Regions from separate parts of the Rhizobium sp. BK377 genome, predicted to be linked through region 2. Evidence: predicted binding sites of a transcription regulator. Region 2 holds the regulator's gene; each other region holds the start of a gene.

Region 1 (4,197 bases), on a different contig from region 2:
CGAAGTTCGAATGCGAGACGAGGGCCGCGCGCGGGGTGATGCCGAAACGCTTGATTTCCTCAGCTGCCAGAACCGTCGCCTCGGCGATTTCCTCAGCCGTTGGGTTGAAGGTGACGTAAGTGTCGGTGAAGAAGGTCGCGCCGCGTTGCGAGATCAACAGGCTGAGTGCCGAGAAATCGCGCACGTTCGGGCGCTTGCCGATGATCTGGCGCACATCGCGCAAGTGCTTCTCGTAACGGCCTTCAAGACCGCAGATCAGTGCGTCGGCCTCGCCGCGCTTGAGTGCCAGCGCACCGATGACGGTCGCGTTGGTGCGCACGATGGTGCGGGCCGCTTCCGGAATGACGCCGCGGCGGCCGACGAGCTGCAGATAGAGATCGACATATTCGCGAAAGCGCGGATCGTCTTCGGGGTTGATGACATCGAAATCCTGTAACGGGCGGATGCGCAGGCCGTAGCGCTTCAGGCGCGTTTCGATGACCTGCGGACGGCCGATGATGATCGGCTCGGCAATGCCTTCTTCGAGCAGCACCTGGGCGGCACGCAGCACGCGCTCGTCTTCGCCTTCGGAGAAGATCACGCGCTTGCGCTCGGCCACCTTTGCGGCCGTGAAGATCGGCTTCATGACGAAGCCCGAGCGGAAAACGAAGCGGTTCAACTGGTCGAGATAGGCATCGAAATCGGTAATCGGCCGGCGCGCGACACCGCTTTCGGCAGCGGCCCTGGCGACAGCCGGTGCGATGCGCAGGATGAGGCGCGGATCGAAGGGCGAGGGAATGAGATAGTCGGGGCCGAAGACCGGGGTTTCGCCGGAATAGGCGCGGGCGGCAACGTCGGACGGCTCCTCACGGGCAAGGGCCGCGATGGCACGCACGGCCGCCATCTTCATTTCCTCGTTGATCGTCTCGGCGCCACAGTCCAGCGCACCCCTGAAAATATAGGGGAAGCAGAGGACGTTGTTGACCTGGTTCGGGAAGTCGGAACGACCGGTGCAGATCATCGCATCCGGGCGGGCGGCGCGAGCCAAATCCGGCATGATCTCGGGCGTGGGGTTGGCGAGAGCCATGATCAGCGGCTTCTCAGCCATCTGCGCCAGCAATTCCGGTTTCAGCACACCGGCGGCTGAAAGACCGAGGAAGACGTCGGCGCCGCCGATATTGTCGGCGAGGGTGCGCGTGTCGCTCTTTTGCGCGTAGACGGCCTTCCACTCGTCCATCAGCTCGACGCGGCCTTCATAGACGAGGCCTTCGAGGTCGTGGACCCAGATGTTTTCGCGCTTGGCGCCGAGCGTCACCAGCAGATTGAGACAGGCAAGGGCTGCCGCACCGGCGCCGGAGGCGACGATCTTGACCTCGTCGATCTTCTTGCCGGCGAGTTCGAGACCGTTGAGGATGGCGGCGGCGACGATAATCGCGGTGCCATGCTGGTCATCGTGGAAGACCGGGATCTTCATCTTTTCGCGCAGCTGCTTCTCGACGCGGAAGCATTCCGGCGCCTTTATGTCCTCGAGGTTGATGCCGCCGAAAGTCGGCTCGAGCGAGGCGACGGTGGAAACCATCTGCTCGACATCATCGGCATCCACTTCGATATCGAAGACGTCGATACCGGCGAATTTCTTGAAGAGGACAGCCTTGCCTTCCATGACCGGCTTGGAGGCAAGCGGACCGATATTGCCGAGGCCGAGTACGGCGGTGCCGTTGGAGATCACGGCAACGAGATTGGCGCGCGACGTATAGTCTGCGGCCTGTTCCGGATTGTCACGGATCGCGAGACAGGGGGCGGCAACACCGGGTGAATAGGCAAGCGCCAGATCGCGCTGGTTGCCCAGCGGCTTTGTCGCCTGGATTTCCAGCTTGCCGGGGCGCGGATAGCGGTGGAAGAAAAGCGCCTGTTCGTCGAGGCTTCCGCCTGCCGAATTCTTTTCCGTTTTGGATTTTTCCTGGTGATCCATCGCCGCCTCCAGCGTTGTTCGAAGTCTTTTGGAGACTTCTCCATACATCAATCGACCGGTCGGAACAGTACGGAAATGGCTGCGGCGGAACTTTTTGACCTGCTGGCGACAGCGATCTGACGGAAGGCCTTCCCTGCTCAGATTGCAGCATTCAGACCGGGAAGGCTCTAACCGGTGGATTGAGCGGCTTTGCAGGCCTTTCCTGCGGTTTGTCATCTTCCTGATACACGAGTCTGATTTTGGAAGACCACACGAAGAACGATGGGACACGAGCGGAAAGGCTTGTGATAGACATGATGGAACCTCGGCGCTTCCGCACTCTCTTCATTTCCGATGTGCATCTCGGCTCGAAGGCCGCCAAGGCGGATTTCCTGCTGGATTTCCTGAGATATCACGAAGCCGACACGATCTACCTCGTCGGCGATATCGTCGACGGCTGGCGCCTGAAGCGCAGCTGGTATTGGCCGCAGGTCTGCAACGACGTGGTCCAAAAACTCTTGCGCAAGGCGCGCAAGGGTACGCGGGTGGTCTATATCCCCGGCAATCACGACGAGTTCCTGCGCGCATTCCCAGGCACGCATTTCGGCGGCATCGAAGTCGTCGACCGCATCATCCACGACGGCGCAGACGGTAAGAAATATCTGATCCTACATGGCGACGAATTCGACGTCGTCGTGCGCAACGCCCGGCTGCTCGCCTATCTCGGCGACTGGGCCTATGACACAGCGATCCGCATCAATATCGTTCTCGCTGCCGTGCGCCGCCACCTCGGCATGCCTTACTGGTCGTTTTCGGCCTGGGCCAAGCTGCAGGTCAAACACGCTGTCAATTTCATCGGCGAGTTCCAGCGCGTGGTAGCAGAAGAAGCCCGCAAGAGCGGCGCCGACGGCGTCATCTGCGGCCATATTCATCACGCCGTGATCGAGGATATGGATGGCATCCGCTACATCAACACCGGCGACTGGGTCGAAAGCTGCACAGCGATCGCCGAACATGAAGACGGCACGTTCGAACTCATCACCTGGCGCGCGCTGACCAGCAACGTGCCGGCACTGACATCAGTCGAATTGCTTGAAGAGGGCAACCTCACCCCACAGGCTGCCTGAATAATGCGCGCCTACCGCATCGGCGACTTCCGCCGGTGCACCAGGAATTTAGCCGTTGCCGCTTGGCGACAGGCCCAATTTATTTTTTAAATCGTTTCGAACTATTTCCGAAACGTTTCAGTGAGGCTATTTCTCGCAATAGTCGTGTCGGATTGGATGTGTTAGGCAACGAATAGTTTCCTTCAGGTCCATCATGATTCCCGCACAAAATCCCTTAACGGGTGAGGGAGCGCCACCGCGCTTCCGGCAGCTTAGCGCGCTTTGCTACAGCGCGCCGCTACTGGTTAACGGTATCGTCCTGCCCTTCTTCCCCGTCTGGCTCGCGACTCACCAGTTCAATGATCATCAGATCGGCACGATCCTCGCCGTGCCGATGGTGGTGCGCGTTCTCGTGGCACCGATCGTGGCAGTCTTTGCCGACCGCATGCAGGAGCGGGCGCATGTCCTCCTGTGGTCGGGCGCCCTGTCGCTGCTGACGGCTATCGCGCTCTACTGGACGACGAATTTCTGGCAGGTGCTGATCGTCTTTGCGCTGCAGGGTGCGACCTTTGCCCCTTATGTGCCTGTCGTCGAATCGATCGTGATTTCGGGGGTACGCCGCTGGGGCCTCGATTACGGCTCGATGCGCGTCTGGGGCTCGATCGCCTTCATCATTTCCACGCTCATCGGCGGAGAATTGGTCGGCCGCTGGGGCGGCGGCATGGTGCTGCCCGTGATGATCTTCGGCTTCCTGCTGACCATTACGATGGCGGTCTTCTGTCCGCGTATCGGACCGACACGGCGGCGCGGCCAGCCGATCAACCTTCCGGCAACGACGGGCAGCGGGCTACGCGAGCCGCACCTGCTGCTTTTGCTGCTCGGTGTGTCCATCCAGCAGGCAAGCCATGCGCTGCTCAACGCCTTCTCCTCGATCTATTGGCACCAGCTCGGTTTTTCGGGCACCGAGGTCGGAATTCTCTGGAGCGCCGGTGTCGCCTCCGAGGTGACGGTCTTCTTCCTGTCGCGGCGCCTCAACCGCCGCTTCAATGCCTGGACGCTGATCCGTTTCGGCTGCGCCGTCAGCATCTGCCGCTGGGTGTTCTTCCCGACGCAGACAAGCTTCATCGGTTTCCTTGCGCTGCAATGCCTGCACGGCTTTAC
Region 2 (4,197 bases):
TTCAATTACTAGACTGCATGCGGCGGAACTAGTCACCAAAATTGATCAGGCGTTTCTTGCTTCGGAAACTTTCGAGGCAACGGTGAGGGATTCTGCCATCACCAACGCGAAAGGTGGAGACAGGGCAATGAACTGGACAGACGAGCGTGTCGAGAAGCTCAAGAAGCTTTGGTCGGAGGGGCTGAGCGCCAGCCAGATCGCAGCGCAGCTTGGCGGTGTGAGTAGAAACGCCGTTATCGGCAAGGTTCACCGGCTCAGTCTTCCCGGCCGCGCCAAGGCCGGCGGCACGGCAACCGCGGCGCGCGCACCGAAGCGCACGACCTCGGCGCCCCGCGCCCCGAACTATGCATCTCGCATCGCTACCCGCACCGTAACGCGCCAGCAGGGCGCGACGATGCTGAAGGAAGAGATCGAGATCGAAACCGCCGAGGAAATGGAATATGTGCCGGCCAAAAATGTGGTCGTGCCGATTTCGCGCCGCCTCGGCCTGACGGAACTGACGGAGCGCACCTGCAAGTGGCCGGTCGGCGATCCGATGAAGGATGACTTCTATTTTTGCGGTTGCGACTCTACGGACTCGTCGCCCTACTGCAGCTACCATCAGCGCCTCGCCTACCAGCCGGTGAGCGAGCGCCGCAAGGCTGTCCGGGTCGGCTGACCCGCGATTTTCCAACAGTTGCAACGTATCATTGCCCCTCCTCGCCGATGCGCGGAGGGGTGATTTTTTGCCGGCATAGGGCTGGAAACGGCTCGTGGCCACGACTGTCTGCCGGAGGCTGATCCTTGCCGGCCGTACACCATGCCGGAAGATGCGAAAGTTATGCGGCCAACGCCGCCAATGCGTTTCAGCCCTCAACAGGCATGGAATGGTGGTGATGGCACTGTAACGCGATTTTCTGATACAGATGCAGTATTCTCGTCGAGCAGCACGGCGCAACAGTCGGTCAGGGGTGCCAATGGAGATCGATCCAAAGCGGATGACAATCGGGTTCGTCGGGACGGGCACGATTACCGAGGCCGTCGTCACCGGACTGGGCAAGACAGCTTTTTGCGACACGCCGATCGTGCTGTCCCCGCGTGGCGCAAGCGTCGCAGGCCGCCTCGCGGCGGCAAACCGGAATGTGTCGATCGCTTTGGGCAACCAGGATGTTCTCGACCGATCCGATCTCGTATTCATGGCCGTGAGGCCGCAAATTGCCGAGGAGGTCATCCGCTCGCTCCGATTTCGGCCGGACCACCATGTCATCAGCTTTGTCGCGGCCACGCCAATCGATCAACTGCTGGCGTGGATCGATCAGCCCGTTCACCACCTAAGCCTGGCAATTCCACTTCCGTTCGTCGCAGATCTCCAAGGGGCGACCGCGATCTACCCGCCCGACGAGGTTTCCCACACCCTCTTTTCGGCGCTCGGAACGGCGATCCAGGTTGAAGACAAGCAGGAGTTCGAACTTCTCGCGGTGGCCAGCTGCCTGATGGCCACCTATTTCGGCATTCTGGACGCGACGTCGAGCTGGCTGCAGAGCCAGGGGCTCTCGAGACCAGCTGGCGACGCCTACCTCCGTCAATTGTTTTCCGGCCTCGCCCATGCTGCCCGCTTAAAACCTGTCGCGAGTTTCGATGAACTCATCGGCGAGCATTCGACCAAGGGCGGATTGAATGAACAGGTGCTCGAAGACTTTCGCGAGTTCGGCGGCACGGCGGCTCTGCAGAAGGCTCTTGATCGGATTCTTGCACGCATCCGTCTGTAGAAGGCAGATCCTCTCGAAGTTCGCTTTTCCGGCGACTGGTGTCGGCTCTTCATGAGAAGCTGGGCTTCGTCGAGACAGGTCACTTCAAGTTCGACGGACAGGGCGAGCCTACTCATCGCCGTATCTTGAGTAGGCACCAGATAAGCAAACGGGCCGCCCGGCAAGCGAGCGACCCGTCTGGACCTCCGATCACTCGGATTAAGCTTCCATGGAATATCCCGCGCCGCGGACGGTGCGGATGACATCCTGCATGTTGGAGAAGTTCAGCGCCTTGCGCAGGCGACCGACATGGACGTCGACGGTGCGTTCGTCCACGTAGATATCGTGGCCCCAGACGCCGTCGAGCAGCTGCGAGCGGGAAAAGACCCTGCCCGGCGACGACATCAGGAATTCCAGCAGGCGGAACTCGGTCGGGCCGAGGCGGACTTCGCGGCTCTTGCGATGAACGCGATGCGTTTCGCGGTCGAGCTCGATATCGCCACACTTCAGAACCGTGGAGAGAACTTCCGGGCGGGCGCGGCGCAGCATCGCTCTGACGCGGGCAACGAGTTCCGGCGTGGAGAAGGGCTTGACGACATAATCGTCCGCGCCGGTCGAAAGACCGCGAACACGCTCGCTCTCTTCACCGCGCGCCGTCAGCATGATGATCGGCAGACGCTCGGTTTCCGGCCGCATGCGCAGCCGGCGGCAAAGCTCGATACCGGAAACGCCCGGCAGCATCCAATCCAGGATGAGCAGGTCCGGCGTGCGTTCCTGAAGCCGGATTTCGGCCTCGTCGCCACGGAGGATCGTGTCCACCTCGAAACCTTCGGCTTCGAGGTTGTAGCGGAGAAGCACGCTTAGCGCCTCCTCATCTTCAACAACTGCAACTCTTGGGATCATGCGTGTCAGTCTCCTAATGCACGATCCTTAAACCGGGGGTGATTTAAGCAAGGGATCATGCAGGAACTCGGAATGGGCTGCGACCCTCGCGCGCCCCAGCGCGGGGCGCGCAAGCATCGGCAGTTCAGGATTACTCCGTCACCGCACCAACGGTGTTGGAGCTGTCGTCCTTCGGACGCTCGCCCTCCGGCTGGGCGCCGGTCGCCATGTAATAGATCGTCTCGGCGATGTTGGTCGCATGGTCGCCGATACGTTCGATGTTCTTGGCGCAGAAGAGAAGGTGCGTGCAGCTCGTGATGTTGCGCGGATCTTCCATCATGTAGGTCAGGAGTTCGCGGAACAGCGAGGTGTACATGGCGTCGATCTCGTCGTCGCGCTCGCGGATGGACTTGGCCTTGTCAGCGGAGCGCGTCGTATAGACGTCGAGCACTTCCTTGAGCTGGACCAGCGCCAGTTCGGACAGATGCTCGAGACCGCGGGCGAGCTTGCGCGGAACGCCGGTGCTCTGGACCGCGATGACGCGCTTTGCCGTGTTCTTGCCGAGATCGCCGACGCGCTCGAGGTCGGCGGCGATGCGGATCGAGCCCATGATCTCGCGAAGGTCGGAGGCCATCGGCTGACGGCGGGCGATCGTCACGATCGCCTTGTCGTTGATCTCGCGCTCGGTGTGATCGAGGATCACATCGTCGGAAATGACCTTTTGAGCGAGCGCGGTGTCACCGTTGACCAGCGCGCGGACGGCCTCGCCGACCATCTGTTCGGCAAGACCACCCATCTCGGAGATGCGCCGGGACAGGAACTTCAGATCGTCGTCATAGGCGGAAAAAATATGTGTCGATGCCATGGGGCTTTGTCCTCGAAAATCGGAAAGGCTTCACACCGCCAAAATCAGCCGAACCGGCCCATGATATAGTCCTGGGTGCGCGAATCGTCCGGATTGGTGAACATCTTGTCGGTATCGTTTTCCTCGACCAGGTTGCCGAGGTGGAACATGGCCGTGCGCTGCGACACGCGTGCGGCCTGTTGCATGGAATGCGTCACGATGACGATGGTGTAGTTTTCACGCAGCTCGTGGATCAGCTCTTCGACCTTGGCGGTCGCGATAGGGTCGAGTGCCGAGCAGGGCTCGTCCATCAGGATGACTTCGGGGCTGACGGCAACGGCGCGTGCGATGCACAGACGCTGCTGCTGACCGCCGGAAAGGCCGGTGCCGGATTCGTGCACGCGATCCTTGACCTCATTCCAGAGGCCGGCGCGCTGCAGGCTCGACTCGACGATTTGGTCGAGGTCGGCCTTCGACTTGGCCAGGCCATGGATGCGCGGGCCGTAGGAGACGTTTTCATAGATCGACTTCGGGAACGGGTTCGGCTTCTGGAACACCATGCCGACACGGGCGCGGAGCTCGACGACGTCGATGTCAGGATCGTAGATGTCCTCACCGTCGAGCGAGATCTTGCCGGTGACGCGGCAGCCGTCGATCGTGTCGTTCATACGGTTCAGCGACCGCAGGAAGGTGGACTTGCCGCAGCCGGACGGGCCGATCAAGGCAGTCACGGTGTTTTCCCGG
Region 3 (4,197 bases), 1.1 Mb from region 2:
TCTGACGATTCGTCTGTCATGAAGCAAATGCGAAGCCGTTGGGAGGAGGGAGCGGGCTCCCTCCCAGTCTGCGCACGATCTTGTCGAAAAAGCGAGCGTCAAACCGCCGCGCGCGGATCGAAGCCCTCGAAAGTCATTTGGTCGGCATTCTCGAAGGTGCGCTTGCGGGCATCTTCGTCCCGAACTGTCCAGGTTATGACAGGAATGCCCTTATCACGCTGGTGGGAGATGAAAGAGTTCGGCAGGTCCGCATGATGATAGGAGATGAAATCGAGGCCGAGCTCCATCGCCTTCTCATGGGTGGCATATTCTTCGGCCGTATTGCCGTTGGCCGTCAGTCCGACCGGGAAGGGGGCGCCAAAGTCCTTCAGGTCCTTCAGCAGCCAATGGTCGAAGCTCATCAGCGCGATCTTGCCTTCATAGCCCTCGAGGACTTCGAGAACGCTTTCGGCAAAGCCTTCGTCGTCGGCCTCACGGCCCTTGAGTTCCAGCACCAGCGGCACCTTGCCCTGCACGAGGTCGAGAAGCTGCTTCAGCGTCGGCACTTTATCCTTGGTGCCGCCGACGGCGATCAGCCCCAGCTCCTTGGAGGTCCGTTCACGCACGTCGCCCTTCAGGTTGCAGAGACGTTCCAGATCTTCATCATGGAAGATGACCGGCACGCCATCGGAGGCGTAATGGAGGTCGCATTCGATGGCAAAGCCTGCTTCGACGGCACGCGAAAATGCCGAGAGCGTGTTTTCCCAAATGGCATTGTTGAGGTCATGGTAGCCGCGGTGGGCAACCGGCAGCTCTTTGATCCAAGCGGCATTCGTCATTCTGCAATTTCCATGATAGCATCGATTTCGACTGCAGCATTGAGCGGCAGTGCTGCCATGCCGACGGCAGCGCGGGCATGTTTGCCGGCTTCGCCGAGCACGCCGGCGATCAGGTTCGAGGCGCCATTGATGACGAGGTGCTGCTCGACAAAATCAGGCGCGGAGGCAACGAAGCCGTTGAGCTTGATGACGCGGCGGATGCGGCTGAGATCGCCAAGCGCTGCCTTTGCTTGCGAGAGAATGTTGATGGCGCAAAGCTCTGCCGCGCGCTGGCCGGCGGCAACATCGACAGTCTTGCCGAGATGGCCGGAGACGGCGACCTTGCCGCCTTCGAGCGGCAGCTGGCCGGAGATAGTGAGTAGATTGCCGCTGATGACGTAGGGGACATAATTGGCGGCAGGTGCGGCAGCTTCGGGCAGGGTTATTCCCATTTCCGACAGACGCGTTGCGATTTGATCGGACATTTTCGTCTCCGCTTTTGTTGTCAATGCTTCAAAAATTATGCATCAAGACTAGAATCTTTAATGTGACAGTTTCGAGCCTCGACTTGGCCGCCTCGATTTGGCCGAAACGGTTCTTATAACATCGCGGACGAGTCCAACAGGAGTTAATGAATGTTCCGATCGTCACTTGCCGCTCTTGTCCTCGCAAGCGTCTCCGCCAGTGCTTCGGCGGCTGCGCCGGCGGCGAGCGCTGCGATCGCAACCGGGCTCGTCGCGCACCGCGCCGTTTACGATCTGGAACTGAAGGACGCTTCCGAACGCTCCGGCATCTCTTCCATGTATGGCCGCATGGTCTATGAATTCGACGGCAATTACTGCGAGGGATTCACCACGAATTTTCGCTTCGTCACCCAGATCGATACCGGCGACAACGTGCGCGTCAGCGACCAGCAGACGAAGACCTTCGAAAGCCTGAAGGACGGCAAGTTCACGTTCGACACCAAGTCCTTCACCGACGACCAACTCGACAAGGAAGTCAACGGTGCGGCTGAGGACAAGCCAGAAGGTGTAAAAGTCGACCTCACGCAGCCGGCAAGCCGCGAGCTGCAGCTCGCCGAAAGCCGATTCCCGACCGAGCACATGCTCGACGTCATCCAAAATGCGAAGAACGGCAAGCGCTTCTTCGAGGCCCGCGTTTTTGACGGCTCCGACGATGGCGACAAATCCCTGGTCACCACGACCATTGTCGGCAAGCAGGAAACCCCGGTTACGGATGAGGCCGATGCCGGCAATGCTGGCCAGTTCTCCAAGACGGCATTCTGGCCGGTGACGATCTCCTATTTCAACGAGAATGCCAAATCGGATACGCTGCCCGTCTACCGCATGTCGTTCAAGCTCTATGAGAATGGCATTACGCGGGATCTGACGATGGACTACGGCGATTTTGTCCTGACCGGCAAGCTCTCGAAACTTGAGCTCCTCGACAAAAAGCCCGCGCCGACCTGCCAGTAAGGCGGCTTCTGCGACAAGCTTAAGCACCTGTCATAAAACAGTATTTCTAGTTCAGCTAAACTGTCGTCCCGCAGATGAGTCTTCGCGGGCCGGTCTTTGTGGAAATCTGCCTTTTCCGGTCCTGCTTAGTGAAAGGCCCATTTGCCCGGATAATGGCACCACAAGCCGAGAAAGACGACCCGAATGGCCGATACCGATCTCGCGACTGTCCAGAATGCTTCCCTGCCGGCAATTGCTGCCGATCCCTCGGAAGTCGCCCGTATCACCGACACCATCAATCTCACGGACCGCGCCGGGATCTCCGTTTACGGTGACCGTGCACAACAGGCCGTCAGCGACTATGCCGACAAGATCCTGCGCGAGGTCCGCAACAAGGATCTCGGTGAGGTCGGCAAGCTCCTGACCGACATCATCCTGAAATCGAAGAGCCTCGATCCCGCCTCTCTGAAGGAGAAGGGTTTCCTTAGCCGCATGTTCCTCTCTGCCAAGGCGCGACTGGAGCGTTTCAAGGAGGAGTTCGAGGATGTCGCCGGCCAGATCGATCGGATCGGCCTGGAGCTCGACCGCCACAAGGATATGCTGCGCCGCGACATCGCCCTCCTCGACGACCTGCATGAGGAAACGAAACAGTCGATCATGCGGCTCGATGCCTACGTGCAGGCCGGCAAGAATTTTGTCGAACATTTCCGCTCGGTCGAATTGCCGAGGCTGAAGAGCGCCGCTGACGCCGCAACGTCAGGCCCTGGCGGTGGCATGCTCGAAGCGCAGACCTATCAGGATAGCCTCCAGGCGCTCGACCGGCTGGAGAAGCGCATCTTCTATCTGCAGCAGGCCCGCCAGCTCGGCATCCAGCAGCTTCCGCAGATCCGCATCGTCCAGTCCGGCGATGAGACGCTGATCGAGAACCTGCAGGCGACCTCGGCACTGACGGTTCCAGCCTGGAAGCAGAAGATGGTCATCCTTCTGGGGCTCACGCAGCAGAAATCGGCCCTCGACCTGCAGAAGACCGTGACGGACGCCACCAATGACATGATCCGCCAGGCTTCTGAAATGATGAAGGATCAGGCAATCGCCATCGAGCAACAGTCGCAGCGCGGCATCGTCGATATGGAGACGCTTGCCAAGGCCAATCAGGATTTGATCGACACCGTCACCGGCGTGCTGCGCGTGCAGGAGGAGGGCCGCAAGAAACGTGCCCAGGCCGAGCAACAGATGGAGCAGCTGACGATCGACCTCAAGAAGGCGATGACGCAGGCGTGACCGGCAGAACCATGATCCGCTCGTTCTTCGGCGCATTGGCGCTATCTGGTCTCGCGACGTTGGCAGGCTGCGACGCTTTCAGCAGCGGCCCGAATTTCTCGATCGTTTCCGGCTCGGAAAATACCGTCCTCCAGCCGATTGTCGAGGAATTCTGCAAGGAGAAGCACGCGACCTGCTCTTTCAAATATGAAGGCACGCTCGACATCGGGCTTGCACTGCAAAGCGATCAGGGCGTGGAACAGGACGCCGTCTGGCCTGCTTCCAGCGTCTGGGTCGACATGTTCGATACCAAACGCAGGGTCAAGGACCTCACCTCGGTGGCGCAGACGCCCGTCATCCTCGGGGTGCGCAAGTCGAAGGCCGAACAGCTCGGCTGGATCGACAAGGATGTCTTCATGAAGGATATCCTGGCAGCGGTGAACAGCGGTTCGCTGAAGTTCCTGATGACATCGGCCACCCAATCGAACTCCGGCGCCAGCGCCTATCTCGCCATGCTCTCCAGTGCGCTCGGAAACAAGCCGGTGATCGAGCCCGGCGATCTCGACATCAAGGCGGTTCAGGACACCGTTCGAAGCCTGCTTGCCGGTGTTGCGCGCTCCTCCGGCTCTTCGGGCTGGCTCGCCGATCTCTATACGGATTCCGCTGACAAAGGCACGATCTACGAT

What was found. The regulator PhoB, encoded in region 2, activates phosphate uptake and scavenging genes when phosphate is short. The targets are predictions, from matches to a motif close to TGTCATNNANCTGTCAT.
Positions count from the first base shown of each region.
Region 1: a site for PhoB is predicted at 2,162-2,178, ahead of FHT92_RS25800 (UDP-2,3-diacylglucosamine diphosphatase). Genes of this name have one in related genera too.
Region 3: a site for PhoB is predicted at 2,301-2,317, ahead of FHT92_RS00560 (toxic anion resistance protein). Genes of this name have one in related genera too.

Region 1 covers NZ_JACIAC010000008.1:91,999-96,195, forward strand. The annotation lists gene FHT92_RS25795 (NADP-dependent malic enzyme) at 1-1,951, opposite strand, end outside; gene FHT92_RS25800 (UDP-2,3-diacylglucosamine diphosphatase) at 2,245-3,057, shown strand; gene FHT92_RS25805 (MFS transporter) at 3,251-4,197, shown strand, end outside.
Region 2 covers NZ_JACIAC010000001.1:1,256,165-1,260,361, forward strand. The annotation lists gene FHT92_RS06235 (GcrA family cell cycle regulator) at 128-658, shown strand; gene FHT92_RS06240 (pyrroline-5-carboxylate reductase) at 957-1,748, shown strand; gene phoB (phosphate regulon transcriptional regulator PhoB) at 1,947-2,630, opposite strand; gene phoU (phosphate signaling complex protein PhoU) at 2,761-3,474, opposite strand; gene pstB (phosphate ABC transporter ATP-binding protein PstB) at 3,519-4,197, opposite strand, start outside.
Region 3 covers NZ_JACIAC010000001.1:120,753-124,949, reverse strand. The annotation lists gene FHT92_RS00580 (GNAT family N-acetyltransferase) at 1-20, opposite strand, end outside; gene FHT92_RS00575 (glycerophosphodiester phosphodiesterase) at 99-818, opposite strand; gene FHT92_RS00570 (RidA family protein) at 815-1,282, opposite strand; gene FHT92_RS00565 (cell envelope integrity EipB family protein) at 1,433-2,272, shown strand; gene FHT92_RS00560 (toxic anion resistance protein) at 2,456-3,532, shown strand; gene FHT92_RS00555 (substrate-binding domain-containing protein) at 3,544-4,197, shown strand, end outside.